Regions from separate parts of the Paracoccus marcusii genome, predicted to be linked through region 2. Evidence: riboswitches for the same ligand, from Rfam matches in the RefSeq annotation. Region 2 holds a riboswitch; the other holds the start of a gene.
What was found. A riboswitch is a leader RNA that binds a small molecule or an ion and turns the genes downstream of it on or off. The one in region 2 is predicted to bind cobalamin.

Region 1 (14,639 bases), 810 kb from region 2:
TTCATGTTGTTCGCCGCCCATCGGGCGATGGCGAACTCCGGGTGCTGGGTGTGGTCACCCCCGCCGATGCGGTTGTAGTCCTCGAACAGCACCTCACCCTCGGACGACACAAGCACCGATCCGAAGGGCTCGTTGCCGCGGTCCAGCGCTTCGGATGCCAAGTCGACACAGCGCTGCAGGTGCTTTCGATCCATGTCATCGATCATGATACGCCTTTCCTTTCAACGGACCTGATCTGCCTTTCGAATGACCGGGCGCAACTCTCCTGAGACGGCCTGAGGGCATAAGACGGTCGCGGGACCATCACTCCAAGGCCTCGGAGATGGCGTCGAACACGACCAGCGGATCGACCGGTTCGCGTCCGACGGGCTTCGGTTGCGCCATATGCGTCGCGATGACGACGTTCCGCGTGGGGTTGATGTAGATGTTCTGCCCTTGGATGCCGATGGCGGCAAAGGCACCGTCGGCGATGGATGGCTCGGTCCAGCCCGGCCACCACATGTACCCATAATCGATCGTCTCGCCGCTTTTCAGCTTCTGCGGTTGGCCGGCGGTCTCTGTCCATCCGTCGGGCAGGATGGTGCTGCCGTCGATCACCCCGCCCTCCAGGAAGAACTGACCGAAGCGGGCGAAGTCGCGCAGGGTGGCGGACAGGCCGCTGCCGCCGATCTCGACCCCGTCGGGGCTGTCCAGCCACCAGTTCGCGTCGGCCTCCATCCCATAGGGCTGCCAGATCTTCTGGGACAGATAGTCCGACAAAGGCATGCCGACCGCGCCATAGACAACCTCGCCCAGAACCTGCGTCTCGCCGGTGGAGTAGGTGTGGTGGGTTCCGGGTTCGTGGGCGCGGGGCAGGGCGGCCATCACCTCCATCGCGGCGCCGGGGCGCTGTTCGATCTGCGCACGCAGCAGGTCGCGGCGGTCGGACTGGGGGTCGGTATAGGTCTCGTTCCAGTCGACGCCCGACGCCATCAGCAGGATGTCGCGGATGCTGACCCCGTCATAGGCGCTGCCGGCCAGTGCGGGGACGTAATCGACCACCATGTCGTCCAAGCCACCGATATGGCCATCGACGATCGCCGCGCCGACCAGGGTCGAGGTGATCGATTTGGCCACCGACATCGACATCCAGCGCGTATCAGGCGTGTTGCCGCGCTCATAGGTCTCGTAGACGACCTTGCCGTCCTTCAGCACGATCATCCCGGTGACATTGTCCAGCGACAGAAAGTCGTAGAGGTCATAGGTTGCGTCATCGACCTGATAGGTCACCATTTCCGGCAGATCGACCAAGGCCTCCGGCAGGTCGCGGGGCGTGTCGCCGGCCGGGATGGTCCGGGTGGGGAACAGACGGTCGATGTTGCGGAAGGTGCTGACCGCCAGGTCCGGCGTCAGGTGGCCGTCATAGACGTCCTCGACCGTGCCGATCGGTTCGTCCGCATGCGGATAGTCCTGCGCCTGCACCGTGCCGGGCAGGGCCAGGCACAGGCCTCCCAGGGTCAGCAGGAACCGCGTCCGGTAAAGCGGCCTCAGGGTCATGACATCCTCCCATCCGTTTCGATCCATGAAAGGGCAGTTTTGCAGCATGTGCAAGGCTGGTCATGTCCAAAAGAGGGGCCGTCAGGTTGGCCGATCGGCGCTGGAACGGTTGCGGCGCGTGCTGGCGCGGGGGATCAGCTGAAACCCCAGGTCGACCGCATGGCCGCGGGGCGCAGTCTGTCCGGCCAGGCGCGCGCGGATCAGGCGGATCGCCTGAGCGCCCATCGCCCGTCGATCGGTGGCGACCGAGGTGATGGGCGGTTCGGCCGCGGACATCATCTCGTGGTCGTTGAACCCGCAGATGCCAAGGCGGGAGGGCACCGCGATGTTGCGACGACGCGCCTCGAACAGGACGCCAAGCGCCAGATCGTCGTTGTTGCACAGGACCGCATCCGTCTGCGGCAAGCGCGCCATCAGGTCTGCGAACAACCGGCACCCCAGGCTGACCGAGGACGGCTCGGGTGTGGTGACGACGGGATCGTCGCCCCCCAGCCCGGCGGCCTCCAGGCAGGCGCGGAACCCTGCCAGGCGGCGCTGGCTGCGCGGGTCCATCTGAGCACCCAGAAAGGCCGGCGCGCGGTATCCCTGCGCCAGCAGATGCTCGGCGGCGGCCCGTGCCCCGTCGAAATGCGACAGGCCGACGGCCAGGTCGATGGGGTCGGGGCCGACCTCCATGATCTGCACGACCGGGCATTCCGCCCCGGCCAGCAGGGCGCGGGCGGCGGGGGATTGATCGTGGCCCGCGACGATCAATCCGGCCGGGCGCTGTGACAGGAACACGCGGATCAGCTGCTCCTCGGTCAGGGGGGAATAGCGCGTGGTGCCCAGTTGCACGATCAGCGGGCTGCCCTGCAGACCTTCGTCGATGCCGCGCATCACGTCGGCGAACACGTTGTTGCTGACCGACGGGATGATGACCCCCACGATATCGGTGCGCCCCGATGCCAGCGCGCGCGCCGCAGGGTTCGGCACATAGCCCAGTTCGCGGATCGCCCGGTCTATCCGGTCGCGGGCCAGCGGCGACACCTTGGACGGGTCCCGCAGCGCGCGCGACACGGTGATAGGGCTGACATCGGCGGCCAGCGCCACATCAGACAGGGTGATCCGCGAGGTTTTGTTCATGACGCGCGCAGATTACGCCATCGCCGCGCAAAGAAAAGGGGCTTGACCGATGACAGCGCTGTCATCCATGATTGCGCTGTCATCGGGAGGAGACATCATGGACGCGCGGCCGATTCTGGTCATGGGCATCTGCGGCACGGGCAAGTCGACCGTGGCCCGTGGCATCGCCGACCGCATCGGCGGCAGCTTCATCGAGGCGGACCTGTATCACGACGAATCCAGCGTGGCGCGCATGCGGGCTGGGCTGCCTTTGACCGACGACATGCGGTGGGGCTGGCTGGACCGCCTGGCGGCGGCGACGCGTGCGACGCCCCATCGCGCCGTTCTGGCCTGCTCGGGGCTCAGCCAGGCGCATCGTGACCGGCTGCGGGCCGGGGCAGGGGCGATGGACATCGTGTTCCTGCACGGCGACCGCGACCTGATCGCGGCGCGCATGGCGGCACGGCGCGACCACTACATGCCCGCCAGCCTGATCGACAGCCAGCTGGCCGCGCTGCAGCCCCCCGATCCCGCCGCCGAAGGCGCGCTGTGGATCGACGTGGCGCTGCCGCCCGACCAGATCATCGACCGCGCGGTGGCGGCCCTGTCCGACCCGCGCCCAGTTTCAACCGGAGGAGAGACACCATGACCAAGATGACCCGTTTCCTGATGTCGGCCAGCGCCGCGATGGCCTTGGCCGCGCCCGCCATGGCCCAGGATCACAGCTTCCGTTTCCAGTCGTCCGACCCGTCGGGCAACCCGAACTTCGTCCTCCAGCAGGGCTGGGCCGCGGATGTCGCGGAAAAGTCCGGGGGCCGCATCGCCATCGACCTGCTGCCGGTCGAATCCATCGTCGCCCATAACGAAACCCAGGATGCGATCGCCACGGGCATCCTGGACGGTCACGTGACCGACCTGTCGTATTTCTCGGGACGCGATCCGGCCTTCGGTCTGATGGGCAACCCGGTCGGCGCTTGGTCCGACCCCGAGCAGATGCTGGATTTTGTCGAGAACGGCGGCGGAGCGGAGCTGCTGAACCAGATCATGAACCCCTATGGCCTGCAGTTCATCGGCGCCACCACGCCGGGCCTGGAGGCGCTGGTCAGCGCCGTGCCGTTAAACGGGGTCGATGATCTGGCCGGCGTCAAGATCCGCGCGCCCGAAGGCCTGGTCCAGTCGGTCTTTGCCGCCGCCGGCGCATCGCCCGTTAACCTGCCCGGCTCCGAGGTGTTCACATCGCTGGACAAGAAGGTCATCGACGCGGCCGATTACAGCGTCTTTTCGACCAACCAGGCCCAGGGCCTGAACGAGGTCGCGCCCCATCCGGTCTATCCCGGCTTCCACTCCATGCCCCTGGTCGAGATCTCGATGAACAAGGAGAAATGGGACGCATTGCCCGAGGACCTGCAGCAGGTCATGACGCAGTCGGTGCGCGATTTCGCCCGCGTCCAAGTCGCAGCCCTGGCCGAGGCCGACGCGGCCGCCGTGGCGGAGGCAGAGGCCGGCGGGACGATCACCGTCCACGACTGGTCCGACGAGGAGCGCACCAAGTTCCGCGGCATCGCGATGGGCGAATGGGAAAAGGTCGCCGGACAGTCGCCCGCGGCGCAGCAGGTCTATGACGCGCTGACCGCGTACCTGACCGAAAAGGGCCTGGTGCAGTAAGCGCCGCAGGATCGGGCGTTCGCGCCCGGTCCCTTCCAGGGAGGAGGACATGATGGACGCATCCGAAGCCATTCCGCGCGAGGAACACGAGGCCGTGCCCCAGTCGGGGCGCCTGGGTCGCGTGATCGACCGTCTGGCGATCATCCCGGCCCTGGGCCTGGTGGTCGCCATGCTGATCCTGATCCAGGAGGTCGTGCTGCGTTACGTGTTCGGCCGCCCGACGAACTGGGCGCACGAGACGACGGTGTTCCTCTGCGCGATCTCGTTCGTCTACGGGGGCTTGCTGTGCACCGCGCGCGACCGGCACATCCGGGTCGTCTTGGTCTATGACCTGCTGCCGCCAGCCGCGCGGCGCGTGGCCGACATCCTCATCTCGGCAATCTGCGGCCTATCCTCCGGCGCCTTCGCCTGGGCGGCCTGGCAGATGGTCAAGCGGTCCGCCTGGCGGCCCGACGGCAGCTTTCACCTCGAGACCTCGGGCTCGGCCTGGAACCCGGCCTATCCGGGCATGCTCAAGGTTCTGCTGATGGTGGCGCTGGCGATCATGGCCCTGCAATTCGCCATCCTGACCGTCAACTATGCCCGCGGGCACAAGGGAGCCCGCTGATGGAGATCTTCGGTTCGCTGCAATCCCTGGGGATCGAGGCCGGGACGGGCCTTCTGTTCGCGCTGCTGCTGCTTTTGCTGCTGACGGGCATCCCGCTGGCCTTCGTGACGCTGCTGGTCACGCTGATCTTTGCCCTGGGGTGGTTCGGCCCGAACGTCGTGCCGCTGATCACCAGCCGCGTCTATACCTTCGTGTCCAGCTTCGTCTTCGTTTCGGTGCCGATGTTCGTGCTGATGGCCGCGATCCTGGACCGCAGCGGCATCGCCCGCGACCTGTTCGAGGCGATGCGCCTGGTCGGCGGCCGCATCCGCGGCGGCGTGGCGGTCCAGACGATCTTCGTGGCCGTCATCCTGGCCGCCATGTCCGGCATCATCGGAGGAGAGGTCGTGCTGCTGGGCCTGATCGCGCTGCCCCAGATGCTGGCCCAGGGCTATGACCGCAAGCTGGCCATCGGGGTCGTCTGCGCGGGCGGCAGCCTGGGGACCATGGTGCCGCCCTCGATCGTGCTGATCATCTATGGCCTGACCGCGAACGTCTCGATCGGCGACCTGTTCACGGCCGCCTTCGTGCCGGGCTTCATGCTGGCGCTGCTCTATGTGGCCTATGTGCTGATCCGTGCCTGGCTGACGCCGGGCGACGTGCCCCCGGCCGTCACCGCCCGCGTCCCGCGGGACGAAAAGCTGCGCCTGCTCAAGGGCCTGTTCCTGCCGATCCTGGTCGTGATCATGGTGCTGGGCTCCATCTATGGCGGCATCGCATCCGTGACCGAGGCCAGCGCCGTGGGCGTGGCGGGCGTGCTGATCTCGACCGTGATCCGCGGCGAATTCACCTGGGGCCTGCTGCGCGGCGCGGCCATGCAGACGCTGCAGACGGTCGGCATGATCGTCTGGATCGGCATCGGCGCATCCGCCCTGGTGGGCGTCTTCAACCTGATGGGCGGCATCAACTTCGTGTCGGAACTGATCACCGGCATCAGCGACAACCCGACGATCATCATCCTGTTCATGATGGCGATCCTGTTCGTGCTGGGCATGTTCCTGGACTGGGTCGGCATCGCGCTGCTGACCATGCCGATCTTCGTGCCGATCATCGTCAGCCTGGGATACGACCCCGTCTGGTTCGGCGTGCTGTTCGCGATGAACATGCAGGTCAGCTTCCTGTCGCCGCCCTTCGGGCCCGCCGCCTTCTACCTGAAGTCGGTGACCCCGCCGGACATCTCGCTGGGAGAAATCTTCCGCGCCCTGCTGCCCTTCATAGGGTTGCAGATCCTGGCGGTGGGCCTGCTGATCCTGTTCCCGGCCCTGGCGATCTACTGATCGCCTGCCGTGGATCGGGGGGCATGCCGGATGCGGCGTGCCCCCTTTTCGTTCGGGGACGGGAATGTTGCACCGGCAGGCGAATTGACGGACAATCGGGGTCCGTCACCCAAGGCTGACCCACCATGCATGACCCCGAACCCGTCCCCCGCCCGGACCTGTTCACGAACAAGGACCATGACGCCTGGCTGGAGCAGTTCCTGTTCCTGCGATACACCCTTCACATGCCGGCCGAACGCATCGCCCAGATTGACTATGGTCTTGACCCCGACCATCCCGACGCCCCAATCGCAGGCCTGTTCTGGGGCAGCCAGATCGAGCGGGACTATCCCCGGCTGGACCTTCGCCACCTGTGGCGAAAGAGGCCCGGCAAGATTTGAAGCCCTCCGGTGTCAGGCGCCGGATCGCCCTGCATCCGACCCCCCATCCATGCCTGGCAGGAAGGACTGCGACCAACTCCTTCCCCCGCAGGGCGCCAGCGCGTTCGACCTGCGGCGCACCGGTCGCCGGGATCAGGCTGGCATAAGCTGCGGGTGTCGCAGTGCGTCGGCCGTGGCGGCCGGGTCGGCTGCGGGCTGCTTGCCGCGGCGGTTGACTTTGTCCCCACCCGGCGGCATTTCCGTCCGTGATGGTTCCCGTGCCGGCCAAGGCCCCGGCAGGGTGAAAAGGGAACGTGGTGAGGTGTAGCCATCAGGCGCCGAATCCGCGACTGCCCCCGCAACTGTAAGCGGTAGCCGACCCCATGATGCCACTGGCGCCCCCTGCGCCGGGAAGGCGGGGAAGGCCGCGATCCGCAAGTCAGGAGACCTGCCATCATGACTTGAACCAACCCGGGCGGGGTGCCCCGGAGAAAGACCGCATGCGCCGATCCACGGCCTTCGTCCGACGCGACCGCGAAGGTGGGTGGGACCCCGGTGACGCCGCTGCGCCTTTTTCAGCCCCGTCCTTCGTTTCATGAAGGACGACCATGACGACCAGAATCTTCCTGACGACCGCGGTGGCGCTGGGCTTGGGCCAGGCGGCCCTTGCCGCGCCGACCGACTATCCGCTGGTGATCGACAATTGTGGGCACCGTGTGACCATCCCCGCGCGTCCCGACAACGTCGTATCGATCGGCCAGTCCACGACCGAGATCCTGTATGCGCTGGGCCAGGCGGACCGGATGGCCGGGACCGCGCTGTGGTTCACCCCGGTGCTGCCCGCCTTTGCAGAGGATGACGCCACGGTGGACCGCATCAGCGACGACACGCCCAGCTTTGAATCGGTGGTGAACCGGCGCCCCGGCTTTGTGCCGACGATGTTCGCCTGGATGATTGGGGACCATGGAGCGGTCGGCACGCGCCGACAGTTCGCCGATCTGGGCATTCCGGCCTATGTCATGCCCACGGACTGCCAGGGCAAGGACAACAGCGTGGGCATGGACGGCACCCGCCTTGCGCCCTTCGAGATCGCGACGCTGTGGGACGGCATCGACCAGATCGCGCGGGTCATGGACGCGCAGGACGCGGGCCGGGCGCTGATCGCCGACCTGCAGGCCCGAGAGGCGGCGGTCGTGGAGCGCGCGCGGGCGATGGACCTGCCGGATGCGTCCGCGGCGGTCTGGTTCTCCTCGGCCGATCTGGCGCTGGACCCCTACATGGCGGGCGGGATGGGCGTCCCGGCCTGGATGATGGACCGCCTTGGCCTGCGCAACGTCGTGACCTCGGACGAGGAATGGCCCGCCGTGGGGTGGGAGACGATCGCCCGTGCCGACCCCTCGGTGCTGGTGATTGCGCGCATGGACCGCCGCCGCTTTCCCGCCGACGATGTCGAGGCAAAGCTGCGCTTTCTGAAAACGGACCCGGTCACGCGCCGGATGACCGCCGTGCGCCGGGATCGCATCGTCATCCTGGACGCCGAGGCGCTGCATCCCGGCATCCGCATGATCGACGGGCTGGAGGCCTTGGCGGCGGGCATGGACGGGCTGTCCGAATGACCGCCGATGTCGGGGTGCCGACCGTCCGCCGCCCCTTGGCCCCGGTCTGGCTGTGGGTGTCGCTGCTGATCGTGGCGGCCCCCCTGGCCGGCACCGCCCTGGGGGAAACGCCGATCCCCCTCTCGACGGTCTGGCAGGCGCTGGCCAACCAGATGCTGGGTGCGGGCTATCCGCTGGACCCGATCGATCAGGGTATCGTCTGGGCTTATCGCCTGCCGCGCGCGCTGGTGGCGGGGGCCTGCGGAGCGGGGCTGGCGATCTCGGGGCTGGTCCTGCAGACGCTGTTGCGCAACGCACTGGCCGACCCCTATCTGCTGGGCATCTCGGCCGGGGCGTCTACGGGGGCCGTGACGGTCGCGGTGGCGGGGATCGGCGCGGGGTTCGTGCCGATGTCGGCGGGCGCTTTGCTGGGCGCGATCGCGGCCTTTGCGCTGGTGGTGGGGTTGGCGCGCCTGTCGGGTGGCGGTCCGGGCGCGCGGGGTGCCGCGCAGATCGTGCTGGCAGGCATCGCCGGGTCGCAGCTGTTCAACGCCCTGACCAGCTTCATCATCGCGCGGTCGGCCAGCGCGGAACAGGCGCGCGGCATCATGTTCTGGCTGCTGGGCAACCTGTCGGGCGTCCGGTGGAACGATGTCGGCCTGTCGGTGGTCGCCGCCGTGACCGTCCTTGGCGCGGCCGCATGGCATATCCGCGCGCTGGACGCCTTTGCCTTCGGCACGGAATCGGCGGCGTCCCTGGGCGTGCCGGTCCGGCGCGTTCAGGCCGTGCTGATCCTGGCGACCGCCATGGCCACGGCGGTCATGGTGTCGGTCACCGGTGCGATCGGTTTTGTCGGGCTGGTCGTCCCGCATGCGGCACGGTTCCTGGTGGGCACGCGCCACGCACGGCTGGTGCCGGTGTCGGCGCTGATCGGCATGGTCTTCCTGATCGCCGCGGACGTGATCGCGCGGATGCTGGTGCCCGGCCAGACCCTGCCCATCGGCGTCGTGACCGCGCTGGTCGGGGCGCCGGCCTTTGCGGTGATCCTGATCCGCGGGCGGTCCGCGTCATGATGCTGACCGCGCGTGATCTGACCCGCCGCCTGCGCGGGCACGCCCTGGTGGCCGGCGTCACCCTGGACATCCGCCCCGCAGAGATGCTGGGCCTGATCGGCCCGAACGGGTCGGGCAAGTCGACGCTGCTGCGGATGCTGGCCGGGCTGGTCCGCCCCGACGGCGGCCAGGTCGCGCTGGATGGCAAGCCGCTGCGCGCGATGCCCGCGCGCCAGGTCGCCCGTCACATCGCCCTGGTCGCCCAAAGCGCCGATACGTCGGACCGCATCACGGTCCGCGACGCCGTGGCCTTGGGGCGCACCCCCTGGCTGGACGCCATGCGGCCCTGGTCCCCGGCGGACGAGGCGCATGTGACGCAGGCGCTGGCGCGGGTCGACCTGGCGCACCTGGCGGGGCGCGACTGGTCGACCCTGTCGGGGGGCGAACGCCAGCGCGCCCATATCGCCCGCGCGCTGGCACAGGCGCCGCGGATCCTGCTGTTGGACGAGCCGACGAACCACCTGGACATCCGTCATCAGCTGGCGATCCTGGATCTGGTGGGCGGCCTGGGCCTGACCACGGTGATCGCCCTGCATGACCTGAACCAGGCGATGCGCTGTGACAGGCTGGCGGTGATGCAGGCCGGTCGGCTGGTGGCCCTGGGCCCGCCAGACCGTATCCTGACCGCGGACCTGCTGGCGCGCGTCTTTCAGGTGCGGGCAAGCACGCTGACCGATCCACAGGACGGCAGCCGCGTGATGCGGTTTCATCCGGTCGTCTGATGCAATGAGAGGGATTGGAGCGGGTGACGGGAATCGAACCCGTGTCTCTAGCTTGGAAGGCTAGGGTCTTACCATTACACAACACCCGCGCGGGGATCGGTATAGTCCGCCCGCGCGGCAGGTTCAAGCGGTCGCGTCACCGTCGTTGCGCAAAGAACCGCCGCAGCAGGTCGCGCGATTCCGGCGCAGCCAGGCCGTCATAGACCTCGGGGCGGTGATGGCACTGCGCGTGCCGGAACACCTGCGCGCCATGGGCGACGCCCCCCATGCGCGGGTCCGACGCGCCGTAATACAGCCGGGCGATCCGCGCGGCCGAGATGGCCGCCGCGCACATCGGGCAGGGCTCCAGCGTGACCCACAGGTCGTGACCGGGCAGGCGTTCGGACCCCAGGGCCGCGCAGGCGGCGCGGATCGCCAGGATCTCGGCATGGGCGGTCGGGTCGGACAGTTCGCGCGTGCGGTTGCCCGCGGCGGCCACCACGCGGCCCTGCGGGTCGGTCACGACGGCGCCCACCGGCACCTCTCCGCGCAGGGCGGCGTCACGGGCTTGGGACAGGGCAAGCGCCATATGGGTGGTGAAGGGGACCATGACCGTCTTGTCGCAATCCCCCGCGTGGCGCGCAAGCCGGGGAAAGAAACGCTTCCCACACGGCCCGCTTGGGCGTATGCACCCCTCTTTGCCCCGCAGCGATGCGAAGGAGACGCGCATGACCGACGATCAGATTCCCGACCGCAAGGCCCCCCAGGTCGCCCCCCGCACCGAAGCCGACCGCATCGCCAAGGTGATGGCGCGCGCCGGTGTCGCCAGCAGGCGCGAGGCCGAGCGGATGATCATCGAGGGCCGTGTCAGCGTGAACGGCAAGAAGATCGACAGTCCCGCCCTGGACGTTCTGCCCACCGACCGGATCACCGTCGACGGCAAGAAGCTGGAGGAGCCGCAGGAGACGCGGCTGTGGTTGTATTACAAGCCCCTGGGCCTGATCACGTCGGAAAACGACGAACTGGGCCGCCAGACCGTGTTCGACGCGCTGCCGCGCGACATGCCGCGGGTGATGACCGTGGGGCGTCTTGACCTGAACTCCGAGGGTCTGCTGCTGCTGACGAACGACGGAGAGCTGAAGCGGCGGCTGGAGCTGCCAGCGACGGGCTGGCTGCGCCGGTACCGGGTGCGGGTGAACGGCACGCCTTCGGACATGACCTTCGACCCGCTGCGCCGCGGCGTCACCATTGAGGGAGAGGATTTCGCCCCCATGGAGATCAAGCTGGACAGCCAGCAGGGCGCGAACGCCTGGATCAGCGTGGGTATCCGCGAGGGCAAGAATCGCGAGATCCGCCGCGCGATGGCTCATGTCGGCCTGCAGGTGAACCGCCTGATCCGCATCGGCTATGGTCCGTTCAAGCTGACCGGCATGGACAAGAACCAGGTGACCGAGGTCAAGCGCAAGGTCCTGCGCGACCAGCTGGGCGGCCTGCTGACCGGAGAGGTCGAGGACAAGCCGCGCGAGATGCGCCCCCGCGGGGCCGCCGGTGAACGCGCCGCCCGGTCCGATGGCGGCGATGCCGGCCCGCGCCGCTTCGGCCCCAAGCCGGGCTTTGACGGCAAGCCCGCCGGCCGCGGCTTTGGCGACCGTCCGCGCGACGGTCAGTCCGACCGCCCGGCCCGCAGCTGGGGTGCCAAGCCCGCGGGCACCGACGGCGCACGCCCGCGCTTTGGCGCGCGCGACGATTCGGCTGGCGGTTTCGGCGACCGCCCCCGGCCCGCAGGCGACAAGCCGCGCTGGAAGAAATCCGGCCCCGGCGAAGGGGGCGGCCGCATGTCCGGTCAGGGCGACGATGCCCGCCCCGCGCGCTTTGCCGGCAAGCCCGGAGAGGCGCGCAAGCCCTTTGGCGGCCCGCGCCCCGATGGCAAGCCCCGCGCCGATGGCGACCGCAAGCCCTATGGCGCACGGCGCGGCGAAGGTGGCGAAGGCCGCAAGCCGTTCGGCGGCCCGCGCCCGGAAGGGAAGCCCTTCGGCAAGCCCCGCGCCGATGGCGACCGCAAGCCCTATGGCGCACCGCGCGGCGAGGGTGGCGAAGGCCGCAAGCCACTCGGGGGTCCGCGCCCTGAGGGCAAGCCTTTCGGCAAGCCCCGCGCCGATGGCGACCGCAAGCCCTATGGCGCACCGCGCGGCGAAGGTGGCGAAGGCCGCAAGCCGTTCGGCGGTCCGCGCCCTGAGGGCAAGCCTTTCGGCAAACCCCGTGCCGATGGCGACCGCAAGCCCTATGGCGCTGCGCGTGGCGAAGGGGCCGAGGGTCGCAAACCGTTCGGCGGTCCGCGTGGTGATGCGGGCGGCAAGTTTCAGGGCAAGCCGCGGCCGGGCGGGGCCAAGCCGTTCGGCGCTCCGCGCGGAGATCGCCCGCAGGGTGGTGGCCGCCCCGGCGGCAAGCCCCGCGGCTGACAGGCGACAGCACGCATGACGAAAGGGCCGCCCCGTAGGGCGGCCCTTTTGCCAAGGTCGGTCGATTATTTCGTCAGGATCAGCTTGCCCGCGCGGGTGATCCGCAACTGATAGACCTGCTCGTCCAGGACGATCAGCGCCTGGTTGCCGCCCTGCGTGAGGGCGGTGGCGTCATGCTGCGGCATCCGGGCCAGGATGGCGGTGCCGGGACGGGTGAAATCGGCGGGGCGCGTTGCGGTCATGGTCAGCCTCATGCTGGGACAGTGATGATGCCCCAATGCTGACAAATTCGTTCAGGTTTGTCAAAGTAAAATAGTCAGGATTCTTCACGATCAGATTTCGATCCGCTGACAGGTGGTCTGGACCGCCGCGAAGGCGGCCCGGACGTGCGATCACTGGTCGGCAAGGCAATCGACGATGGTGTCGGCCATCTGGGTCAGCAGAACCTCGTACTGGCCCGCGCCCGGGGACAGCGTGCCGCCCTCAGGGCTCAGTTCGCCGCCGGTGCGGATATCGCTGCCCTCGGTCACGGTGGTGATCAGGCCGGCATCATGGGCATATTCCGGAAAGGCGCAGACGGCTCCGGAATCAGCGATCTGGGTGCGGATCTGGTCGATGCGCGCCGCGGACGGGGTCGAGGCGTCCCCAAGCGACACGGCGATCGCAGGCTGCAAGCCAAAGTGATCTGTGAAATGGCCATAGGCGTCGTGGAACACGACGAACCGGTCCTGCGCATGCGGGGCAAGGCGTTCGCGCAACGTGTCGTCCAAAGCGGCGATGCGTTCGGCCGCCGCATCCGCGTTGGCGCGATAGGTGGCGGCGTTCTGGGGGTCCTGCTCGGACAGCGTCGCGACGATGGCGTCAAGCCAGGGTGCCGCGTTGGCGGGGTTCAGCCAGGCATGAGGATCGGTGCCGGCATGGACATGATCATGCCCCGCATGGTCCCCGTGGTCGTGGTCGTGGTCGTGGTCGTGGTCGTGGTCGTGGTCGTGGTCGTGGTCGTGGTCGTGGTCGTGGTCGTGGTCGTGGTCGTCCCCGTGGTCGTGGTCGGCATGATCGCCGTGATCGTGACCGGCGTGATCCGCGTGGTCGTCATGCCCCGCATGGTCGCCATGGTCCGCGTCACCCTCTGACGCTGCACCGGCATAGTCGCGCAGGGCGACGCCCTCGACCTCCAGCAGGCGCAGCTGCGTGGCCCCCGACAGGGTGTCCGACGCCCGCGACAGCCAGGGCGTCAGCTCGGGTCCCATCCAGATCACCACATCGGCACCCTGCAGCGCCTGGGCGTCCGACGGGCGCATCTGGTAATGATGCGCGCTGGCCCCCTGGGGCAGCAGGACGCGCACCTCGGCCAGATCGCCCATGACCTCCTGGACCAGGGCGCCGGTGGGGACCAGATCGGTGACGACCTGCGGGGCGGCCAGGGCAGGGGCGGCGGTCAGTGACAGGATGGCGGCAAGGGATGCAGGGCTGCGCATCGGGATCTCCTTTACAGGGCGGGTTTGTTGCGATGGCAGGGTTCTGTGTGTTACAGGGTAACAAGTCAACCGCATTGTAATAAAGTAACGCATCGCTGCGTGAAGGACCCCCGTGCCAGACCACGACCACGACCATGTCATCGCCGCGACCTTTGCGCCGCATGACCACCGCGAATGCGCGCACCGTGCGCTGGACGAGGCTGCGGCCCGGCTGGCCGAGCAGGGCGCGCGCCTGACCCCCGTCCGCCGCCGCACGCTGGAGATCCTGCTGGAGAGCCACCGCGCGATGGGCGCCTATGAGGTGCTGGACCGCCTGGCGACCGAAGGGTTCGGCCGCCAGCCCCCCGTCGCCTATCGCGCGCTGGAGTTTCTGGTCACGCACGGGCTGGCCCACCGCCTGCAGCGGCTGAACGCCTTTGCGGCCTGCCTGCACCCGGGGCACGACCATCATCCGGCCTTCCTGATCTGCCGCAGTTGCGACAAGGTCGCAGAGGCCGCCGCCGCCCCGATCCGCGATGCGCTGACCGCGGTCGCGGCCCAGGGCGGGTTCCGCGTCGAACGCGCCACGATCGAGGCGCTGGGCCTCTGCGCCACCTGTGCCGCCGAAGGCGTCGCATGACCCCGCTGATCGAATCCCGTGCGCTGACGATCCATCGCCCCGGCACGACCGAACCGGTGCTGGCGCAGGTCGATTTCCGCATCCGCCCCGC
Region 2 (14,639 bases):
GCGATGCGCAGGCGGCTGTCCCCGGTGTTCTGGGCCACCAGATGGGTCGCGCCCCCCGATCGGCGCAGCGACCAGCGGACATCGGCGGATCGTACCCCGGCATCGGCAAAGAACACCGGGATGCGCAGTTCGGTGGCAAAGGCCACGGCGCCCGCCTGTCTGCGCGACTGGTCGGGGATCTCGTTCAGGACGACGCGATAGGCCTCTTCTCCGCTGACCGGGGTGCGCGCGACGCGGACGACGCGGATCGTCTGCGTCGCGCCGGGTGCAAGCTGGATCGCGGGCGGGCTGACCACGACATCCGCGCTGCGTTCCAGGCTGTCCTGGGCGCCGGGCTGCAGCCAGCGGAAGACGCGCGACTGGACGGTGATCGGCTGGCTGCCGTCGTTGCGCAGGGTCAGGGTGGTCGCCGCCCCGCTTTACGAGAACGGCGTGCTGCGTCCGACGCGGACGCCAGTCTTCGACCGCGTCGTCGAGCAGGCGCGGCGGATATTCTCCTGCCAAGCCAGCCTGCTGACGATCATCGACGAGGCGAACGACCGCCAGTTCTTCAAGGCCGAGGCGGGCCTGATGCTGACCGCGGACGAGGATCGCGTCACGTCGCTGGCTTATTCCTTCTGCCGGATCGTCGTCGCGAATTCCGCGCCGCTGGTCATCGCGGATGCCCGGATCGACCCGCGGTTCAGCAGGCATCTGGCAATCGGCAGGTTCGGCGTGGTCGCCTATCTGGGCGTGCCGGTCAAGGATGAGACGGGCAGGGCCATCGCCGCCCTCTGCGTCGCCGAAAGCAGGCCGCGGGACTGGACGTCGGCCAATGTCGAGGTGCTGCAGGCTTTCGCGGAGGGTGTCTCGACTCAGATCAAGACGATGGTCCTGTCCGAACGGATGCGGACCGCCATCGGTCAGGAACCAGGCGGCGCCTCGGCCCTGCCACAGCCGGCCAGCGCGGTCCTGACCTATCACCATGCCCCCGACGGGACCGAGACGATCGACGCGGCGACCGCGGAGACGCAGCAGATCTGGGGCATCCCGGCCGCCGAATTCATTGCGCGGTTCGGCGATGTCTTCGCCTTTTGCATGGTCGAGGATTACCCGCTGGCCCGCGCATCGTTCGGAAACTCTGCCGCCGGGATGATCCCATGGCACCATCGCTGGCGCATCCGTCTGCCTGACGGTCAGGTCAAGTGGCTGGAGGGGCATGGGCTTCCCGCATCCGGTCGGAACGGCGGGCTGACATGGGACTGCACGATCAACGACGCGACCCGCCTGACATCCTGACGTCCCGCGCGCCGGTCACGCTGCATCGTCGCGGGCCAGCAGATAGCAATCCATGATCCAGCCATGCGCGGCCCGGGCGGCGGCGCGTGCCGCCTCGATCCGCGGTCCGGCCTCGGTCAAGGGGCCCGCCTCCAGCAGTTGTTCGGGCATGCCCAGATAGGCGCCCCACCAGATCCGCAGGCCCTGCGGGGGCAGCGTCGCAAAGGCGCAGGTGCCGTCCAGCATCACCACGACCCGGTCGGCGTCATTGGGAAAGCCCGCGTCGCGCAGCCGCCGCCCGGTGGTGATCCGCACCTCGGATCCCAGGGCGTTCAGCGGAATGGCATGGGCCGCGCACAGGGCCTGGATCGCGGTGATGCCCGGGATCACCCGTGCGCGCCAGTCCAGACGCGCGGCAATGCGCAGGCTGCTGTCATAGAGCGACGGGTCGCCCCAGACCAGCATCGCCACCGTCCCGCCCTGCGGCAGCGCCGCCGCGACGGCCCCCGCCCAGGCTTGCGCGATGGCATCATGCCATCGGTCGACGGCCTCCAGATAGGGCAGGTTTGCATCGCGCACCGGCAGGTCGATCTGGGCCACGGCGCCGCCGGGGCGGTGGCGGTCCAGCATCGCGCGGCGCAGATGGGCCAGATCCTCCTTCCCGGCGCCCTTGCGGGGGATCAGGACCAGATCGGCCTCCTGCAGGGCGCGGACGCCCTGCAGGGTCAGGTGGTCGGGATGGCCCGTGCCGGCCCCGATCAGCACCAGATCGATCATGCGTAGAGCCGTGGCGTCACCAGCCCGCTGCCGCGCAGGCCGCGGGCCGCCTTGGCGCCCGCCAGCACGGCCAGATCGACCAGCGGCTCGACCACGATGACCAGCAGATAGGCCGCGCCGAAGGACAGGACCCCCGCCGTCGCACCGGCGCCCTGACCATAGAACGCCCAGAACGCGACCCAGGCCACGATGCCCCCCTGATAGGTCGCCGACAGCGCCAGCGCCTGGCCATAGCGCAGGTCCACATAGGCCGTTCCCGGCGCGATCACCCGCCCCGCCACCGCCTGCAGCGCGAACAGCGGCACCAGCAGTGTGGTCACGTTCATCCCGTATTGCGGCAGATCGAACGGCGCGAAGAACAGTCCCTGGATCAGCAGGCCCAGGGCCAGCCCGATCGCCGCCGGCGCCGCGCCCAGGATCAGGAATAGTGTCGATCCCAGGATCAGGTGCACCTCGGACACGCCCACGGGCGCGGTGGGCAGGACCTGGAAGAACACGAAGGTCGCGGCCGTCGCCAGCGCCCCGCGCGCCGCCAGCGATGCCCCGCCCTGCGCGCGCAGGGCCTGGTCCGCCAGCCTCAGCGCGTAAAGCCCGGCCGTGGCGGCCGTGGCATAGCCCAGTATCAGCTTGGCGCCGGTGACGACGCCCTCTTCGATATGCATGTCATCCTCCTGTGGCCGTCCACCCGACGGCATGGGGTTGCCTGACATGGCCGGTTTCCTGGCTTGCGGGTCCGGGCGCGGCGTCGGCCTTCCCGGATCGCTCCAGTGGCATGGGTGACGCGCGCTCTCCGCATACAGTCGCGGGGGCGGCCGGGGCTTCGGGTGCCGCGATTGGGTCCACCCTTCCCCGTTCCCGATGAAGCCCGGCGTTTCACGCCTGACGGGCACCATTCAGAGGGTCAGATAGACGGGATCGCAGGGCCTGCGTCAAGTCGCGGCCGGGGCGATCAGGTGAAAGAACGTGCCGGTCACATGCCCGCCCTCGGACATCGTCCGATGGCTGCCGGTTTCCTCCACCGCGGCGCCGGTCGCGTCGGTCACGCGCGCCAAGGGCGCATCGGGCTGGGACAGGATCGAGGCATAGTGGAATTCATGCCCCCGCAGCGCCGTGCGACCCAATCCCGGCAGGGCGGTCAGCGGATCGGCGCGGCGGTATCCCAGATGCATGCGGCGTTTGGCATAGCTGGTCTGCAATCCCAGAAGCCCCAACATCTGGTGTCGCTTTCCATCGGCATCCACCAGGCCTGCCCCAAGCGCCATGTAACCGCCACATTCCCCATGCACCGGACGCGTGCCCGCAAAGCGGTGCATGGCCGTGCGGAACCCGTCGCAGGCGGCCAGCCGGGGCGCGTGCAGCTCCGGGTATCCGCCCGGCAGCCAGCAGCAGTCGGCGCTGTCATCCGGCCCCTCATCCGCCAGCGGAGAGAAGGGCAGGATCGTGGCCCCCGCCCGCCGCCACGCCTCCAGCACATGCGGATAGACGAAGCTGAAGGCCGCATCGCGGGCCAGCGCGATCCGCCCGCCGGGGGGCGTCAGCGGTCGGGGCGCAGGCGCCTCGGGCAGGACGCGATGGGCGGCGGCCGCGATGATCGCCTCCAGGTCGCAATGCGCCGCGATGAAATCGCCCGCATGGTCCAGGATGGCTTGCAGGCCCGCCGTCTCCTCGGCCTGGATCAGGCCCAGATGGCGCTCGGGCAGGGTGATGTTGCCCTGACGCGGCAGGCTGCCCAGCACGCGGATGCCGGCCTGATCCATCCCCTCGCGGATCAGCCGGTCATGGCGCGGCGAGGCCACGCGATTCAGCACCACCCCCGCAAAGGGCAGGTCGGGGCGCAGCGTGGCAAAGCCCCGCGCCGTGGCCGCCGCCGACTGTGCCTGCCCGCTGACATCCAGGATCAGCACCACCGGCCAGCCCATCATCTGGGCGATCTCGGCGCTGGAGCCGATGCCGGTCTCTCCCTTCGTCGCGACCCCGTCGAACAGGCCCATCGACCCCTCGGCCAAGACCAGATCGGCGTTCGCCTGGCCGGTCGCATGAGCGATCAGGCGCCCCGGCTCCATCGCCCAGGCATCCAGGTTGAAGCTGGCCCGCCCCGAGGCCGCCAAGTGAAACCCCGGATCGATGTAGTCGGGCCCCGACTTGAAGGGCTGCACCACCAGCCCGCGCCTGCGCAAAGCGGTCAGCAGGCCCAGCACCAGCATCGTCTTGCCGGTCCCCGATGCGGGGGCCGAGATCATCAGGCCCGGCGTCAGGGGGCGCGTCATTCCGGGAACCTAGGCGCGTCGCCCACCGGGCGATAGCGACGGTCGTAATCGGCGGCGTAAAGGCGGCTGTCCTCGAACCCCTCGCCCGCCAGCGCGGGCCCGACCAGGATCAGCGCGGTGCGGTCGATGCCCTGTGCGTCCACGGTGGCCAAGGTCGCGCGGATCACCCGCTGGTCGGGCCAGCTGGCCCGCCAAACCACCGCCACCGGGCAATCGGGGCCGTAATGCGGGGTCAGATCGGCCACCACCCGATCCAGCGCGTGGATCGACAGGTGGATCGCCAGCGTCGCCCCGGTCGCGGCAAAGGCCGCCAGCGTCTCGCCCTCGGGCATGGTCGAGGCGCGCCCCGGCGTGCGGGTCAGCACCACGGATTGCGCGAGGCCCGGCAGGGTCAGTTCGGTCTGCAGCGCGGCGGCGGCGGCGGCGAAGGACGGCACGCCCGGCGTCACGTCGAAGGGGATGTCCAGCGCCCGCAGGCGGCGGATCTGCTCCGCCATCGCGGACCAGACCGACAGGTCGCCCGAATGCAGCCGAGCCACGTCCTGGCCCGCCGCGTGGGCCGTGGCGATCTCCTCCATGATCTGGTCCAGCGACAGCGGCGCGGTGTTCACGATGCGCGCGCCATGCGGGCAATGGGAGAGCAGCGCGGCAGGGACAAGCGACCCTGCGTATAGGCAGACCGGGCAGGCCGCGATCAGGTCGCGGCCGCGCAGGGTGATCAGGTCGGGCGCGCCGGGGCCTGCGCCGATGAAATGGACGGTCATGGAACCTCTGCGATGGCGATGGTGACGGGGCCGAAGGTCCGGCGTGGATGGGTCAGGCGGCCGCCCGCCCCGATGGCGGCGGCCTCGGCCACCGATCCAGTGCCGAAGGCGGCCAGGATGCGGGCGGATTGCGTGGGCGTGGCGATGCCCGCCACCGCGACCAGATGCAGCGGCAGGCCGCGGGCCTGTGCCAGCGGGCGCAGTTCGGGCGCGCGTTCGGGGATGCTGGCCAGCGCGTCGGCCCCGCCTGCGGCCTCCAGCGCGGCCAGCAGGGCGGTCAGGGGGGTGCCCGTGCGGCAGCCTATTCCGGCGATGCGCATGTCACGCTCCATTGCACGATCGGGCGGGCGGGGCTCCAGCCGCGCATCCGGCCCAGGGGGGCAGCCTCGGCGATGTCGATGCGCAGCAGGTGGCCGCCGTGATCGGCGTGCCAGCGGGTCAGCAGCGATTCCGTCTCCAGCGTCACGGCATTGGCGACCAGCCGCGCGCCGGGGGGCAGGCGGGTCCACAGCGCCTCAAGCAGCGCCTGTGACGCGCCGCCGCCGACAAAGACCGCATCGGGGGCTCCGGGTGGCAGCATGTCCGGCGCCGCGCCGTGAATGGCGGTGATACGATGCGTGACCCCGAAGGCGTCCAGATTGTCGCGGATATGCGCGATGCGGTCCGCGCGCGGCTCGACCGTCACGGCGCGGCCCCCCGCCAGCGCCCATTCTACCGCGACCGATCCCGAACCGCCGCCGATATCCCACAGCACCTCGCCCGGCCGCGGGGCCAGGGCCGCAAGGGTCAGCGCGCGGATGGGCGATTTGGTGATCTGCCCGTCATGGGCAAACAGCCTATCCGCCCGCCCCGGCACCGCAGGCAGGCCGAAGCCGCGCGGCAGATCCGCCCCGTCGATGGCCACCGCCACCGGCGCCGCGCAGGTCAGCGCGAACCCATCGGCGCGCGTGCTGCGCACCTGTTCCGATGGCCCGCCAAGACGCTCCAGCACCGTCAGCCGCGCGGTCCCCGCGCCCGCGGCGACCAGCCAATCGGCCAGCGCGGCGGGCGCGTCGCCGTCGCGCAGCGTCGCGATCATGCGGCAGCCGCGCACCAGATGCGGGCGCAGCCGGGCGAACGGGGCGGCATGCAGGCCGAGGGTCACCACCTCCTCCAGCCGCCAGCCAAGGCGCGATGCGGCCAGCGACAGCACCCCCGGCGCGGGCAGGGCGCGCCATTCGTGGCGCTCCAGCACGGCGGCGATGCCGCCCCCCGCGCCGCACCAGAACGGATCGCCCGAGACCAGCGCCGCCACGCGCCGCCCGCGCAGCTCTAGCAGCGGCGCCAGGTCGAAGGGCACCGGCCAGGCCCGCCCCCGCGCGCCCACGCCCGCCAGGGTCAGGTGGCGCGGGCCGCCAAAGACGATCTCGGCTGCCGCCAGCGCGCGCAGGCTTGCGCCGGGCAGGCCGTCCGGTCCATCTTCGGTGATCCCGATGATCGTCAGCCAAGGGTCAGACATGCGACGCATCCTGCTGCTGGGCGGCACGACTGAGGCCAGCCGCTTGGCCGCCCTTCTGGCCCGCGCCGGTGTCGCGGCGGTCTTCTCCTATGCCGGACGGACCGAGGCGCCCATCGCCCAGCCCCTGCCCACGCGGATCGGCGGCTTTGGCGGGGCCGATGGTTTGGCGCGCTATCTGCGGGACCAGGATATCGGCGCGGTGGTCGATGCGACCCATCCCTTTGCCGCGCAGATCAGCCGCAATGCGGATGCCGCCTGCCGCGCGGGCGGCGTGCCCATGCTGATGCTGCGCCGCCCCGCCTGGCCCGTTGATCCCGGCTGGAGCCGCGTCCCCGACATCGCGGGCGCGGTCGCGACCTTGCCCCGCGTGCCCACCGGCGTGTTCCTGGCCATCGGCAAGCAGACCCTGGCGCCCTTTGCCGCCCTGCCGCATCGCTGGCTGCTGCGGCTGGTCGATGCGCCGGATGCACCCCCCTTGCCCGGCGCGCAGGTCGTGCTGGCCCGCGGCCCCTTCACGGCCGAGGGCGACCGGGCGCTGATGGCCGCGCATGGCATCACCCATCTGGTCGCCAAGAACAGCGGCGGTGCGGGGGCCCGGGCCAAGCTGGACGCGGCGCGTGATCTGGGCGTTCGGGTCGTGCTGATCGACCGGCCCACAGCACCCGACCGGCCGCAGGTCGCCACGCCGGAACAGGCGCTGGACTGGCTGCATCAGACCGCCCCCCGCGGGGTATAGACCCACCGGCCCACGCGCCGCGTGGCGCGGTTGCCGACCAGCACGACGGTGCGCATGTCGGCCATCTCGGGCGTGGCCTCGGCCAGCGTGACCACGCGCAGCGCCTCGTCCGGCGTGGTCACGGCGCGGGCAAAGATCATCAGGCGTCCGGGTTCGCATTCCTCGCGCAGCACCTCCAGCACGCGGGCAAAGCCTGCGGGCCGACTGGCCGAGCGCGGGTTGTAGAAGGCCATCGCGAAATCGCCCCGCGCCGCGTGGCGCAGGCGGAGTTCGATCAGCGCCATGGGCTTGAGGTTGTCCGACAGGTTGATGGCGCAGAAATCATGGCCCAAGGGCGCGCCCGCCCGCGCCGCCGCCGCCAGCATCGCGGTGATGCCGGGCAGGATGCGGATGTCAGGATCGCTGCCCTCACCCTCCAGCGCCTCGAACAGGGCGGAAGCCATGGCGAAGACGCCCGGATCGCCGGAGGAGACGATCACCACCCGCCCGCCCTGCGCCGCCAGCGACAGCGCATGGCGGGCGCGGTCCAGCTCCACCCGGTTGTCACTGGCATGCAGTGTCAGGCCGGGCCGCGCCGCCACCCGCGCGACATAGGGGATGTAGCCGATCACGTCCGTCGCCTGATCCAGCGCGGCGGCGACTTCGGGCGTCACCATGGCGTCCGACCCCGGCCCCAGCCCTGCGACGGTGATCCAGCCGCTCATTCCGCCACCCGCGCCATGGGGCGCCGCCCGTGGCCATGAACCAGCAGGATCGCGAAATAGGGGCAGTCGTCATCGGCCACCTCGCGCAGCGGCTGGATGCGCTGGCCGGGCATGGTGCCGCGTTCGATCAGCCAGGCGTCGGCCAGACGCCCGGATGCCGCCAGCGCGCGGCGCAGCTTGGGCAGGTTGCGGCCGGTCTTCATCACCACCAGCGCGTCGCTGCCCTGCATGTGGCGGATCAGGTCCGCCTCGGGCAGGGTGCCCATCAGCACGGTCAGCACGTCGTCGCCCCATGTCATCGGCTGGCCCACCGCGTTCCAGCAGCCGACCATGCCGGGAATGCCGGGGATCACCTCGACCTCGACCAGACCGGCCAGACGCACCTGCAGATGCATGAAGCTGCCATAGAGGAACGGATCGCCCTCGCACAGGACCACCACGTCGTCGGTCTGGGCCAGCTGCGCCAGACGCGCGGCCCAGAGGTCATAGAACCCCGCCAGCGCGTCGTTGTAGTCAGGATGATCGAAGGGGATCTCGGTCGTGACAGGGTATTCCATCGGATATTCGACCGCATCGGCGGTCAGCATGCCTTGGACGATGCGCCGCGCCTGACCGGGCCTGCCGGGCTTCCTGAAATAGGCGACGTGGCGCGCGGCGCGCACCGCCCGGTCGGCCCGGACCGAGATCAGGTCCGGGTCGCCCGGCCCCAGACCTGCGCAGATGATGCGTCCCATCATTCCCTCCGGCTGGCCAGCGCGTTGATCGCGGCGACGGTGATGGCCGACCCGCCCAGCCTGCCGCGGACGACGACCGACGGCGCGGACGGCGCGGCCATCAGCGCGTCCTTCGACTCCGCCGCGCCGACAAAGCCCACGGGGCAGCCGATGATTGCGGCGGGGCGGGGGTAGGCGGGGTCCTCCAGCATGTTCAGCAGGTGAAACAGCGCGGTGGGCGCATTGCCGATGGCCACGACCGCGCCCGCCAGATGCGGCCGCCACAGCTCCAGCGCGGCGGCGCTGCGAGTGTTGCCCATGTCGCGCGCCATGTCCGGCACACGCGGGTCGCGCAGGGTGCATATCACCGCATTGTCCGCGGGCAGGCGGGCGCGGGTCACGCCCTCGCTGACCATATGCGCGTCGCAGAGAATCGGCGCGCCGGCTGCCAGCGCCGCGCGGGCGGCGGTCGCCATGCCGGGGGTGAAGGCCACGTCGCGTTCCAGCCCCACCAGGCCCGCGGCATGGATCATGCGGACGACGACGGGTTCCTCGTCCGCGTCGAAACGCGCCAGATCGGCCTCGGCCCGGATGGTGGCGAAGGACTGGCGATAGATCGCGGCGCCGTCCCTTTCGTAGTCATGGGGCATCACAGAACCTTCGGCAGTTGATCGGGGTGCAGGCCGCGCAGGGCGGCGGGGTCATGGGCGCGGCCATGGCGGATCAGGTCGAACCCCTCGGGCGTCGCGGTCAGGGTGAGGTCGGCGGCACGCGGCCAGCCGCAGCCCTTGGCACAGCCGCTGACATGCAGCACCGCATCCGGCGGGATCAGCGGCGCCAGCGCCCGCGCCAAGGGGCGCGTCGCGGCACGTCCCTGCGGGCAGGCGGGCGCGCCGGGACAGGCGCGCAGACGGTTGCGCGGATCGCGGGGGTCCAGGATCAGCCCCTCCAGCGCGGGCAGGTGTCGGACCCCCTCGACCAGCAGCATCCGCCACGGCGTCAGGCGCAGCGGTGCCAGGCGCCCAAGGCGGCGCAGTGTGTCGGGGGTGATCTGGCCGAATTCCAGCGCGACCAGTAGGCCTTCCGGATGCGGACCCGGTTGCGCCGGCGCGGCGGGTCGGGGGGCGGGCAGGGTGGCGCCGGGGGGCTGCACCCGCGCGGTCAATGCGGCCATGCGGCCCCGCCCGTCGGGCGCGCCGCCCTGATCCAGGAACCAGCGGGCCAGCGCCAGCGCGTCCTGCGGCCCGTGATAGGGTGCGGCGCGGTCCATGCCATCGGCGCGGAGCGTCGGGCCTGCCTCGATGCGGATATCGGCGGGGTCGCGGGTCAGCACCGGCGCGGGACCGGTATCGACCGCAAAACCGAACTTGGCGGGCAGGGCCAGGTCGCTGGCCGCCAGCGCCGCCGCCAGATCGGCGGCCAGCGCATCGGCGGCGGCATCCGCAAAGGGCGTGACCAGGATGTTGCGGCGCGTCTCCGTAGCGATGTCGGGGTCGATCAGCCCATGCGGGCGCAGCGCCGCGATCAGCGGCGCATAGGTCGCGGGCGTGACGCCGCGCAGCTGCAGGTTGGCGCGGCCCGTCAGCTCGATCACGCCGTTGCCATGGGTCTGGGCGGCATCGGCGATGGCTTGGGCCTGGGCTGCGTCCAGACGCCCGCCGGGGGGGCGGATACGTACCACCCACCCGTCGCCGGACTCCATCGGCTGCAGCGCGCCGGGGCACCAGCCGCGGATCATGACAGCCCCGCCGCGATGGAGTTGCGCCGCGTGACCCACAGACCGGCATCGTGCAGCCGCTGGAACAGGTCGCGCATCGCGGCCAGGGCGGCGGGGTTCGCGTCCTGCATGAAGGCGACGATCTCGGGGCGGCCCAAGGTCGCCTGATGATAAAGGTCGAACAGATGCGCGGGCACCGCGCCCGCCAGATGGGCAAAGGCCGCCATGTGGTCCAGCGTCGCCGCGATCTCGGCCGCGCCCCGGTATCCATGTGCGGTCATCGCATCGGCCCAGGCCGGATCGGTGGCACGCGAGCGGGTGGTGCGGGCAATCTCCTCGGTCAGGGTCCGGGCGCGGGGGCGGTCGGGTTGCGTGGCGTCCAGATGGTACAGCGCGGGCGCATCCGCCCCGATCCGTGCCATGGCGGCGGCAAAGCCCCCTTCATGCGCGGCATAATCGGCGGCCAGCAGCAGGTCGGTTTCCGGCAGGTCCTGAGCATGAACGAAACTGTCGGTCACAGCCAGCCGTGCCTCCAGCGCGTCGCGGGCCTCATGGCTGGCGCCATCCGCGCCGATGGCCCAGCTGGAGGCCGCGATCCAGGCCTCTCCCGCGGCCTGACGCGCGGCATCGGTGAATTCCGTGGGCGCGGTGCCCATGCCCAGCCCGTATTGCCCGGGCTGCGGGCCAAAGACCCGCGCGCCCCCGGCATAGGGGTTCTGATCCGCCGCTTCGTCCCGCGCAGCCAGCGTCGCGGCCCCGGTCTGGAACAGCTGCGCCAGCACCGGGAACACGTCACGGAACAGGCCCGACACGCGCAACGTCACGTCGATGCGGGGGCGGCCCAGCAGGGCCAGCGGCAGGACCTCGACCCCCGAGACGCGGCCCGATCCGGCATCCCAGACCGGCTTCAGCCCGGCCAGATGCAGGGCCATGGCGAATTCCTCGCCCGCGGTGCGCATGGTCGCGCTGCCCCAGAGATCCACGACCAGCCCGCGCGGCCAGTCGCCGTGATCCTGCAGGTGGCGGCGCAGCAGCTCCTCGGCCAGCTTCACCCCCTGCGCATGGGCGGAGGGCGTGGGCACGGCACGCGGGTCCACGCTGAACAGGTTGCGCCCGGTGGGCATCACGTCCGACCTCCCCCGATTGGGCGAACCCGACGGCCCCGGCGCAACGAACCGCCCGGCCAGCGCGGCCATCAGCCCGTCGCGTTCGGCCTGGCCACAGGCGCCGCTGCCCCAGACATGCAGCCCCTCTCCGTACTGGCTTTCCTTGATGTCGCAGACGAACCGGTCGATGCGGGTGATGGCCTCGGCGGCGCTGGCGTGCGGCGGGATGCCCAGATCGGCTTCGACCCCCAGGGCGCGCGCCTCGTCCCGGATCGCGGCGATCAGGCGGTCGCGGCGCGCCGGGTCCAGCCCGTCGGCGGTGGAATATTCGTCCAAGCTGCGCTCCAGCCCCGCCATGCCAGGGGGCAGAGCGGCGTCCCGCATGGGGGGCGGCATATGGCCGAGCGTCACCGCCCCGATGCGGCGTTTCGCCTGCGCGGCTTCGCCCGGATCGTTGACGATGAAGGGATAGATCACCGGCATCGCCCCCAGCAGCGCCGCAGGCCAGCAATCGCCCGACAGCGCCACCGCCTTGCCCGGCAGCCATTCCAGCGTGCCATGCGCGCCCATGTGGACCAGCGCCCGCGCGCCCTGCTGCGCCAGCCACAGATAGAAGGCCACATAGGCATGGCGCGGCACGCGCGTCAGGTCGTGATAGCTGTCCTCGCGCCCGGCGCGGTGGCTGCGTTCGGGCTGCAGCGCCAGGATCACCGGCCCGTGCCGGCTGGCACGCAGGTGGAAGGCGCCGTCGCGGCAATCGGGATCGGTCTCGGGTGGCCCCCAGGCCGCGTGCAGGTCCTCCTGCAGCGCCTGCGGCAGGTGGGCCAGCGCCGCGCGGTAATCGTCCAGCGGCCAAGCCAGCGTGCCGTCCGGCAGCGCGGGCAGGTCCGTGCCCAGCATCGCCCCCACCGCCTGCGCGGATGCCGGCGCGTCCAGCCCCACGGCATGGGCCTGTTGCCAATCGCGCCCCGGATAGGTGGAGAGCACCATTGCCACCCGGCCCACGCCCTGCGCCAGGGCGTGCCAGGAGGCGATGCGGTCGACGGCCCGGGCCAGCATCGGCGCATCGGGCCGGTGCACGAAGCGCGAATACTGCAGGTCCGGGTCGCGCGGGCTGACCGCCTTGAAGCTGATGAGGCCCGCGAAGATGCGTCCGTCGACCTCGGGCAGGACGACATTCATCGCCAGGTCCGACGGCGACAGCCCGCGTTCGGCCGCCAGCCAGTCGCGGCGGCGGTTGGTGGACAGGGCCACCTGGAGCACCGGGCAGGACCAGCCGTCGAACGGACCCGCGTTCCCCCCGGAAAACCCGGTCGCGTTCACGACCAGCGCAGGCCCGCCCGGCAGGGCATCGGCCAGCCAGTCGCCCAGGCCCGGCGCCTTGAGCGACGGGGCAAAGACGCCCATCGCCGCGATGCCCCGCGCCCGCAGCGCCCGGATCAGCGCATCGATGGGCGCCACATCCGCCGCCGCCAGCCAGCTGCGATAGAAGGTGACCAGCGCCGCGACCGGGCCCGGGTCGGCGACCACCCCCCGGTCGGGGTCGTAAAAGCCCATCGCGGGCAGGGTCTTGACCCCCGGCACGGGCGCGGCCTGCAGGCCCGATGCGATGGCCATCTGCGCCAGCGCCGCCTGCGCCGCGACCGCGCCGCCCTGGTCGCAATGCCGCCGCAGCACGCGCAGGACCGAGGGGGGAACGGTCGAGATCTCCTCCAGCCGCGGATCGTCGCGCCCGTCGGCCGGCAGCACGGCCAGCGCGATGCCGCGCCTGCGCGCCAGGTCCTGGACCGACGCCATGCCATAGGGCCAGTAAGCCTCGCCACCGATCAACCGGATCAGGATGCCGCGCGCGCCCGACAGGGTGTTCTCGACATAGGTGTCGACCGAGACCGGGTGCCGCAGTGCCACCAGGTTGCACAGCCGCGTGGGCGGAAGCCCCCCCGCCGCGCGCCGCCAGCCCTCCGCAAACGCCCCCAGGTCGCTGTCCGAAAAGGACAGGACCACCAGATCGCCGGGCGTCTGACCGGGATCGAAGGGGACATCAGACTGCTCCAGCCCGACCTGTTCGCGGAAGACGACATGCATCAGGCGGGGACACCCTCCAGCACGGCGCGGATCGCGTCGGGGTTCACGTCGTCGTGCTCCGCGATCACCACAAGGCGCGACCGGCGCGGGGTCTGGCCCCACGGGCGGTCGTACTGATGGCGCACCCGCGAGCCCACGGCCTGCACCAGAAGGCGCATGGGCTTGCCCGCGACGGCGACATGGCCCTTGACGCGCAGCACGTTCTGCTCGGCGGCCAGACGGGCGATGCGGGCGGCCAGATCGGCCGGGTCGGTGATTTCGGGCAACTCGATGACGACGGTGTCGAAATCCTCATGCTCGTGGTCGTCGGCGCCGTCGTGATGGCTGGGGCGGGCGTCCAGGTCGTCCTCGGCGGCCTTGCCCAGGCCCAGGACCAGGCGCGGATCGACCGCGCCCTCGGTCACGGTCAGGATGGGCAGGGGGCGGGGCAGCTCTGCCTCGATCGCGGCGCGCGCGGCGGCGACGCCTTCCGGCCCGGCCAGATCGGCCTTGGTCAGCAGGATCACGTCGGCGCAGGCGATCTGATCCTCGAAGACCTCGGACAGGGGCGTCTCGTGGTCCAGGCTGGGGTCGGCCGCGCGCTGCGCGTCCACCGCCGCCACGTCGGGGGCGAAGCGACCTGCTGCCACGGCCTCGGCATCGGCCAAGGCGATCACGCCGTCCACGGTGATGCGCGAGCGGATGGCGGGCCAGTCGAAGGCCTTGAGCAGGGGCTTGGGCAGCGCCAGCCCGGACGTCTCGATCAGGATGTGGTCCGGGCGGGCGGGAAGCGCCATCAGCGCCTCCAGCGTGGGGATGAAGTCGTCGGCGACGGTGCAGCAGATGCAGCCGTTCGACAGCGCGACGATGTTCTCGGCCGGGCAGGAGGCGTCGGCGCAACCCTTCAGGATCTCTCCATCGACACCCATCGTGCCGAATTCGTTCACGATCACCGCAAGGCGCAGCCCCTGGGGGTTGGCCATCAGATGGCGCACCAGGGTCGTCTTGCCCGACCCCAGAAAGCCGGTGATCACGG

Region 1: another riboswitch for cobalamin. It lies ahead of PRL19_RS01420 (ABC transporter substrate-binding protein); the one in region 2 lies ahead of PRL19_RS05365 (energy-coupling factor ABC transporter permease).

The regions. Positions count from the first base shown of each region.
Region 1 covers NZ_CP117466.1:289,016-303,654, reverse strand. Annotated here, with positions in the region: gene PRL19_RS01460 (nucleoside deaminase) at 1-206, opposite strand, end outside; gene PRL19_RS01455 (serine hydrolase domain-containing protein) at 304-1,536, opposite strand; gene gntR (HTH-type transcriptional regulator GntR) at 1,618-2,658, opposite strand; gene PRL19_RS01445 (gluconokinase) at 2,756-3,286, shown strand; gene PRL19_RS01440 (TRAP transporter substrate-binding protein) at 3,283-4,302, shown strand; gene PRL19_RS01435 (TRAP transporter small permease subunit) at 4,352-4,909, shown strand; gene PRL19_RS01430 (TRAP transporter large permease) at 4,909-6,225, shown strand; gene PRL19_RS01425 (hypothetical protein) at 6,351-6,605, shown strand; cobalamin riboswitch at 6,838-7,054, shown strand; gene PRL19_RS01420 (ABC transporter substrate-binding protein) at 7,193-8,200, shown strand; gene PRL19_RS01415 (FecCD family ABC transporter permease) at 8,197-9,252, shown strand; gene PRL19_RS01410 (ABC transporter ATP-binding protein) at 9,249-10,013, shown strand; tRNA gene PRL19_RS01405 (tRNA-Gly) at 10,029-10,102, opposite strand; gene PRL19_RS01400 (nucleoside deaminase) at 10,150-10,602, opposite strand; gene PRL19_RS01395 (pseudouridine synthase) at 10,721-12,451, shown strand; gene hemP (hemin uptake protein HemP) at 12,517-12,693, opposite strand; gene PRL19_RS01385 (zinc ABC transporter substrate-binding protein) at 12,844-13,929, opposite strand; gene PRL19_RS01380 (Fur family transcriptional regulator) at 14,042-14,548, shown strand; gene PRL19_RS15710 (metal ABC transporter ATP-binding protein) at 14,545-14,639, shown strand, end outside.
Region 2 covers NZ_CP117466.1:1,096,978-1,111,616, forward strand. Annotated here, with positions in the region: gene PRL19_RS05350 (fimbrial biogenesis chaperone) at 1-401, opposite strand, end outside; gene PRL19_RS05355 (GAF domain-containing protein) at 403-1,278, shown strand; gene cobF (precorrin-6A synthase (deacetylating)) at 1,294-2,034, opposite strand; gene PRL19_RS05365 (energy-coupling factor ABC transporter permease) at 2,031-2,696, opposite strand; cobalamin riboswitch at 2,728-2,943, opposite strand; gene PRL19_RS05370 (cobyrinic acid a,c-diamide synthase CobB) at 2,964-4,301, opposite strand; gene cobM (precorrin-4 C(11)-methyltransferase) at 4,298-5,065, opposite strand; gene PRL19_RS05380 (cobalamin biosynthesis protein) at 5,062-5,385, opposite strand; gene cbiE (precorrin-6y C5,15-methyltransferase (decarboxylating) subunit CbiE) at 5,367-6,563, opposite strand; gene PRL19_RS05390 (cobalt-precorrin-6A reductase) at 6,562-7,299, shown strand; gene cobJ (precorrin-3B C(17)-methyltransferase) at 7,275-8,003, opposite strand; gene PRL19_RS05400 (precorrin-2 C(20)-methyltransferase) at 8,000-8,737, opposite strand; gene PRL19_RS05405 (precorrin-8X methylmutase) at 8,737-9,366, opposite strand; gene cobG (precorrin-3B synthase) at 9,366-10,454, opposite strand; gene cobN (cobaltochelatase subunit CobN) at 10,451-13,624, opposite strand; gene cobW (cobalamin biosynthesis protein CobW) at 13,624-14,639, opposite strand, start outside.